DNA from 2 places in the Pseudomonas sp. DF5 genome. Region 2 is predicted to be linked to the other one. Evidence: predicted binding sites of a transcription regulator. Region 2 holds the regulator's gene; the other holds the start of a gene.
What was found. Region 2 encodes FliA, which starts transcription of late flagellar genes. Its sites were predicted from a motif close to CTAAAGTTTNNNNNNNNNNNGCCGNTAA; they were not measured.
Positions count from the first base shown of each region.

Region 1: the regulator FliA is predicted to act here: its motif matches at 3,018-3,045, upstream of AC30D7_RS05655 (flagellar protein MotY).

Region 1 is NZ_JBYVYM010000004.1:180,518-184,342, forward strand. It holds gene AC30D7_RS05635 (bacterioferritin-associated ferredoxin) at 18-236, opposite strand; gene AC30D7_RS05640 (peroxiredoxin) at 552-1,154, shown strand; gene rnt (ribonuclease T) at 1,231-1,908, opposite strand; gene pyrC (dihydroorotase) at 1,905-2,951, opposite strand; gene AC30D7_RS05655 (flagellar protein MotY) at 3,110-3,825, shown strand, end outside.
Region 2 is NZ_JBYVYM010000016.1:46,824-50,648, forward strand. It holds gene fleN (flagellar synthesis regulator FleN) at 81-911, shown strand; gene fliA (RNA polymerase sigma factor FliA) at 908-1,648, shown strand; gene AC30D7_RS16265 (chemotaxis response regulator CheY) at 1,816-2,187, shown strand; gene AC30D7_RS16270 (protein phosphatase CheZ) at 2,209-2,997, shown strand; gene AC30D7_RS16275 (chemotaxis protein CheA) at 3,035-3,825, shown strand, end outside.

The DNA.
Region 1 (3,825 bases), on a different contig from region 2:
TCTTTGAAATACGGTAATTATGCGGCTGTAAATTCTACAGAGTAGGGAATCGCCGCCTGGGCCGTTTGCAGTTTGCCCAGGGTGTCGCGGACCACTTCCTTGGCCAAGCAAGCGCATTTACCGCATTGGCTGGCGACGCCGGTAGCCTGACGGACTTCCTTATAGCTGCAGCAACCGTCATAGATTGCATCGCGGATTTGACCGTCGGTGACGCCAGTGCAGAGGCAGACATACATAAGTGAGAACCGTCGCTGGTTGTGACTCAATTGCGATGGATCTTAATGTTAACGAGAATGATTGTCAAAGTGGTTTCTGAAGGCTTTTCATCATTATGGCCTGTGACTGACGAACGGTTTCCTCCCGCGCCTCGTGAAAAAATAGAGGAGCGGCCATTTTGCCCGTCAGAAAAAAACCGCTAAGGACAGGCGAAAAACGCGGTGTATGATGGTCGGCCTTTTGCGAAGGAGGTTCGTGTCACAGGGCTGTCGCCTGAGGGTGACAGGCTGGCATGAACCCTAGTTCTTCAACGTTATTACACCAGGAGATATCCAATGAGCGTACTCGTAGGCAAACAAGCCCCTGACTTCACCGTACCGGCCGTACTCGGCAATGGCGAAATCGTAGACAGCTACACCCTGTCCTCGGCCATCAAAGGCAAATACGGCCTGGTGTTCTTCTACCCACTGGACTTCACTTTCGTTTGCCCGTCCGAGCTGATCGCTCTGGACAACCGCATGGCTGACTTCAAGGCACGCAACGTTGAAGTGGTCGCTGTATCGATCGACTCGCACTTCACCCACAATGCATGGCGCAACACCCCGGTGAACAATGGCGGTATCGGCCAGGTTCGTTACACCATGGCTGCCGACCTGAAGCACGAAATCGCCAAGGCCTACGACGTTGAGTCCGAAGGCGGCGTTGCTTTCCGTGGCGCGTTCCTGATCGACGACAAAGGTGTTGTCCGTTCGCAGATCGTCAACGACCTGCCACTGGGTCGTAACATGGAAGAGCTGATCCGTCTGGTCGACGCTCTGCAATTCCACGAAGAGCACGGCGAAGTTTGCCCAGCCAACTGGAAAAAAGGCGACAAAGGCATGAACGCTTCGCCAGAAGGCGTTGCGGCTTACCTGACCGAGAACGCTGCTGCGCTGTAAGCCAGGCGTACGGCAATAAAAAACCGGCCTCACTGAGGCCGGTTTTTTTATGGGCGGGATAAACCGGCGACAGGCATCAATCGTTGTAGTCTTCCCAGCCGCCCATTTGTTTCCAGCGATTGACGATGCCGCAGAACAGCTCGGCAGTCTTCTCGGTATCGTAACGAGCCGAGTGGGCCTCGCGACCGTCGAAGTCGATATCCGCTGCTTGGCAGGCCTTGGCCAGTACGGTCTGGCCGTAGGCAAGACCAGCGAGGGTCGCGGTGTCGAAGCTGGAGAACGGGTGAAACGGGTTGCGTTTCATGTCCAGGCGCGCGACAGCCGCGTTGAGGAAGCCCAGATCGAAACTGCTGTTGTGACCGACCAGAATCGCTCGTTTGCAACCGTTGGCTTTCAGGGCCTTGCGAATGCCACGGAAGATATCGGTCAGCGCCGCTTCTTCACTCACTGCCATGCGCAACGGGTGATCGAGCTTGATCCCGGTGAACTCCAGGGCTGCTGCTTCGATGTTGGCGCCTTCGAATGGCTCGACCCGGAAGAAGTAGGTGTGATCGGGGTACACAAACCCTTTTTCATCCATGGCGATGGTGGTTGCAGCAATTTCCAGCAGGGCGTCGGTGGCCGAGTTGAAGCCACCGGTTTCTACGTCGACGACAACCGGCAGGTAACCACGGAATCTGGCAGCCATTGGATGACGAGGACCACCTCCACCGCCTTGACCGTCCTGTTCGTCGTCGAAATGGTCTTCACTCACGCGTGTTCCTCCAGCAGGCGCCAGCGCAGTTTTTCACCGGCGCGCAGCGGGATAACGGTCAGCTCGCCAAATGGCAGGCTGGTTGGGGCGGTCCACTCTTCGCGGACCAGGGTGATGCGATCGGTGTTCGCCGGCAGACCGTAGAAACGCGGGCCATTGAGGCTGGCGAAGGCTTCGAGCTTGTCCAGCGCATTACGCTGTTCGAAGGCTTCGGCATACATCTCGATCGCGGCATAAGCGGTGTAGCAGCCGGCACAGCCGCAAGCCGCTTCTTTGGCGTGCTGGGCATGGGGGGCCGAGTCGGTGCCGAGGAAGAATTTGTCGCTGCCACTGGTGGCGGCGTCGAGCAGCGCTTCCTGGTGGGTATTGCGCTTGAGGATCGGCAAGCAATAGAAGTGCGGCCGAATCCCGCCCACTAGCATGTGGTTGCGGTTGTACAGCAGGTGATGCGCGGTGATGGTGGCGCCAACGTTGGCCGAAGCCGCGTTGACGAACTGCACGGCATCGGCGGTGGTGATGTGTTCGAACACCACTTTGAGCGTCGGGAAACGCTCGACCACGCGACGCATGTGCTCATCGATGAAGATTTTTTCCCGATCGAAAACGTCGACATCGCCACGGGTGACTTCACCGTGAATCAGCAACGGCATCCCGACTTCGGCCATGGCCTCCAGTGCAGGGAAAATCTTGTCGATGCTGGTGACGCCAGAGTCCGAGTTGGTGGTCGCGCCTGCCGGGTAAAGCTTGGCGGCGTGAATGAAACCGCTGGCCTTGGCTTCACGAATTTCTTCAGGCTGGGTGCGGTCGGTCAGGTACAGAACCATCAGCGGTTCGAAACGGCTGCCGGCCGGACGTGCAGCGAGAATCCGCTGGCGATAGCCATCGGCTTCAGCAGCGTTGCGCACCGGAGGTACCAGGTTGGGCATGATGATGGCGCGACCAAAGGTACGCGCGACATCCGCGACGGTATTGGTCAACACGGCACCATCGCGAAGATGAATGTGCCAGTCGTCGGGACGCAGCAGGGTCAGGCGGTCGGACATGAGGGGATTCCAGGCGGGTCAAACTCAGGGGAATGCTACCGGAAAAGACTCTTGCAGGCACTCGCTATCAAGTTTTACGACAAGCATCCGATACCCAACAGGCAGGCCGTGAATATGTGTGTCGGTCTTTATTGTCGTAGAAGCCAGTGGAGCCTCCCGTGCGCCAGCGTTATTTAGCCTTGCTCAGCGTGTTTGCCAGCCTTCCCGCGATGGCGCTCACTTTCCAGACCCGTCTGGAGAGCATCGAGTGGACGGTCGAAGGTGACAAGTTCGAATGTCGCCTGACTCAACCGATCACTGATTTCGGTTCGGGTGAGTTTGTTCGGCGCGCCGGAGAGCAGGCGACATTTCGTCTGAAGGCCTACAACTCAATGATCGGAGGGGGTTCCGCCACTTTGCTGGCGGCGGCTGCGCCATGGCAACCAGGGCGTGGCGACATCAACCTGGGGTCGGTGAGAATGGGTAGTGGCAACGTGCTGTTCAACAGCTCGCAAGTGCAGGCCGGGCGTTTGATCAGCGGGTTGATGGATGGTCGCAGTCCGGTCGTTCGACACTCCTCGGGCGACGGTCGGGTGTCTGAAGTTCGTCTGTTGCCGGTCAAGTTCAGCAAGGCCTACAGTGACTATCAGGGGTGCGTGGCCAAGTTGTTGCCACAGAATTTCGAGCAAGTGAAGCAATCCGAGGTCGGCTTTCCGGGGGAGGGGATCGATCTCGATGCCAGGGCCAAGGCTCAGTTGCAGGTCATGCTGGAATTCATGAAAGCCGATCCGACGGTCAACCACATTGAACTCGATGGCCATTCCGACAACAGTGGCAACCGCCTGACCAACCGTGAACTGTCACGACGCCGGGCACTGGCGGTAATGGATTTCTT
Region 2 (3,825 bases):
TCTGCCATGCATTGTTCAGTCGCTGAACGCGCAGCCAGTAATGTGGCCTCCGTCTATGCAAGACAAGGTAAAGAAATAACATGGGCAGCATGCATCCCGTACAGGTGATCGCGGTGACCGGCGGCAAAGGTGGCGTCGGGAAGACTAACGTGTCAGTGAACTTGTCCCTGGCTCTAGCTGAACTCGGCCGGCGCGTCATGCTGCTGGATGCCGATCTGGGGCTGGCGAACGTCGACGTTCTGTTGGGACTGACACCCAAACGCACGCTGGCCGACGTGATCGAAGGCCGCTGTGAGCTGCGCGACGTGCTGTTGCAAGGGCCCGGTGGTATCCGCATCGTTCCGGCCGCCTCCGGCACCCAGAGCATGGTTCATCTGAGCCCGGCCCAGCATGCCGGCCTGATCCAGGCATTCAGCGACATCGGCGACAACCTCGACGTATTGGTGATCGACACCGCTGCGGGCATTGGTGACTCGGTAGTCAGCTTCGTGCGCGCTGCGCAGGAAGTCTTGCTGGTGGTGTGCGACGAGCCGACCTCGATCACCGACGCCTACGCGCTGATCAAACTGCTTAACCGCGACTACGGCATGAACCGCTTCCGCGTCCTGGCCAACATGGCGCAGAGCCCGCAGGAAGGCCGCAACCTGTTCGCCAAGTTGACCAAGGTCACAGATCGCTTCCTCGACGTCGCCTTACAATACGTCGGTGCGGTGCCTTACGACGAAAGCGTGCGCAAGGCCGTGCAGAAGCAACGCGCGGTGTATGAAGCCTTTCCGCGTTCCAAGTGCGCCTTGGCGTTCAAGGCCATTGCGCAGAAAGTCGATACCTGGCCACTGCCGGCCAACCCGCGTGGGCACCTGGAATTTTTCGTCGAGCGCCTCGTGCAACAAACGGCAGGACCCGTGCTATGACAGCCAGCGGTTACAACCTCTACAAGAAATCGGCACGTGACGCGCAGTACGAGCTGATCGAGCGTTACGCGCCACTGGTCAAACGCATTGCCTACCACTTGCTGGCGCGTCTGCCGGCCAGTGTCCAGGTCGAAGACCTGATCCAGGCCGGGATGATCGGCCTGCTTGAAGTATCAACCAAATATGACGCCAGCAAAGGCGCGAGTTTCGAGACGTACGCGGGCATTCGAATCCGCGGCGCGATGCTCGATGAAGTGCGCAAGGGGGACTGGGCGCCACGTTCGGTCCACCGCAATACCCGCATGGTCAGCGACGCGATTCGCTCGATTGAAGCTAAAACCGGCCGTGACGCTAAAGATCACGAAGTTGCGGCCGAACTCCAATTGAGTCTCGACGATTATTACGGGATTTTGAACGACACCCTGGGCAGCCGGTTATTCAGTTTCGACGATCTGTTGCAGGACGGCGAACACGAAGGGCTGCATGAGGATGGCGCGAGTGCTCATCTCGAGCCGTCACGCGATCTGGAAGATGAACGCTTCCAGGCGGCGCTGGCGGACGCGATTGCCAATTTGCCGGAGCGTGAGCGACTGGTGTTGGCGCTGTACTACGACGAAGAGTTGAATCTCAAGGAAATCGGTGAGGTCCTGGGGGTCAGTGAATCTCGGGTCAGCCAGTTACACAGCCAGTGCGCGGCCCGTTTGCGGGGGCGTTTGGGGGAGTGGCGAGCGCGCTGAAGGCAGTGTGGGGACACTGCGAATGGAGCTGGTGGGGTGTTGAACCGTACCGGTCTCGATCTGTTGTGCTCCAGACAGTCATTGAGTGCTTTGCCGGATTGATTGAAATGGCGCGTCCAGGTGCTGGGCGCGTTTAAGACTGCTTGGAGGTCGAATTGGACAAGAACATGAAAATCCTCATCGTTGATGACTTCTCAACGATGCGGCGGATCATAAAAAACCTGTTGCGTGACCTTGGGTTCACCAACACGGTCGAGGCTGACGATGGCACCACTGCCATTCCGGTTCTCAACAGCGGAAGCATCGACTTTCTGGTAACGGACTGGAACATGCCTGGCATGACCGGTATCGATCTGCTGCGTCACGTGCGCGCCGATGAAAAGCTCAAGCATCTGCCAGTGCTGATGGTGACTGCCGAAGCCAAGCGCGAGCAAATCATCGAAGCGGCCCAGGCCGGTGTTAACGGCTATGTGGTCAAACCCTTCACAGCCCAGGCGTTGAAAGAAAAAATCGAGAAGATTTTCGAACGCATCGGCTGATGTACTGCGCACGGGGGAGCTATGGAGCATAACGAATCTTCACAGGGCGATTTCGAGTCGACCCTGAAAAAACACGCGGTCGAACTGGTCGAAAGCCTTGAAAAAGGCAGGTTCGGCGACGCTGTGCAACTGATCCATGAGCTCAACCAGACCCGTGACCGCGGCCTGTATCAGGAAGTGGGCAAGCTCACCCGCGAGCTGCATAGCGCGATCGTCAATTTTCAGATTGACCCGCACATGCCGCAAGCCGAGGAAGTGTCTCAGATCACGGATGCCACCGAGCGCCTGTCCTATGTGGTCAAGCTGACCGAGGCCGCGGCCAACCGCACCATGGACCTGGTGGAAAACGCCACGCCGCTGATCAACAGCCTGAGCGATGAAGCCCAGGCGCTGAGCACGGATTGGGGACGGTTCATGCGTCGCGAAGTAGGGGCTGAAGAGTTCCGCGAGCTGGCCCGGCGGGTCGACGGTTTCCTGACACGCAGCAGTGAGGACAACCGCACGGTGTCGAGCAACCTGAACGACATTCTGCTGGCCCAGGATTACCAGGACCTCACCGGTCAGGTGATCAAGCGTGTGACCCAACTGGTCACCGAAGTTGAAAGCAACCTGCTCAAGCTCGTACTCATGGCCAGTCAGGTAGACCGCTTTGCGGGTATCGAACATGACCGTGAAGCGATGCTGGCTGAAAAAGATCCACAAAAACATCTCTCTCAGGGTGAAGGTCCGCAGATTCATGCCGATAAAAGAGAAGACGTTGTGTCCGGTCAGGACGATGTGGACGATTTGCTATCCAGTCTTGGATTTTAGTTTTCTGGGTTTTTAGACCTGTAGGAGCACCCCCTTAATGAGCTTCGGCGCCGATGAAGAGATCCTTCAGGATTTCCTGGTTGAGGCCGGCGAGATTCTAGAGCAACTGTCCGAGCAGCTGGTCGAGCTGGAAAGCCGACCTGATGATGCGGACTTGCTCAATGCAATTTTTCGCGGTTTTCACACTGTAAAAGGGGGCGCCGGCTTCCTCCAGCTCAACGAGCTGGTGGAGTGCTGTCACATCGCCGAGAACGTGTTCGACATCCTGCGCAAGGGTGAGCGTCGCGTCGACTCGGAACTGATGGACGTGGTTCTCGAAGCGCTGGACGCGGTGAACAGCATGTTCAGCGAAGTCCGCGAACGCAGCCCGATCACGGCTGCCACGCCTGAATTACTCGCGGCGCTGGCCCGCCTGGCCGAGCCGCAAACGGCTGATGAAGCCGCACCGGCGCCGGTCGCTGAAGTGGTTGAAGCTTCGGTCGCTGAAAGCGAATCGGGCGACATTACCGATAACGAATTCGAACAACTGCTGGACTCGCTGAACGCCGTCAAGGCCCAGGCCGAGGCGCCCGTAGCGGCTGCGCAGCCTGTTTCGCAGCCTGCCGCCGATGCAGCCGCCAGTGACGAAATCACCGATGCCGAGTTCGAGTCGTTGCTCGATCAACTGCACGGCAAAGGCCAGTTCGCCGCCGATGCAGTGGCCGCAGCGCCTGCTGCACCGGCTGCTCCGAAAGCCGCCGGCGACAGCTCCGACATCACCGACGACGAGTTCGAAGCACTGCTCGACCAGTTGCATGGCAAAGGCAACTTTGCGGTCGATGCGCTGGA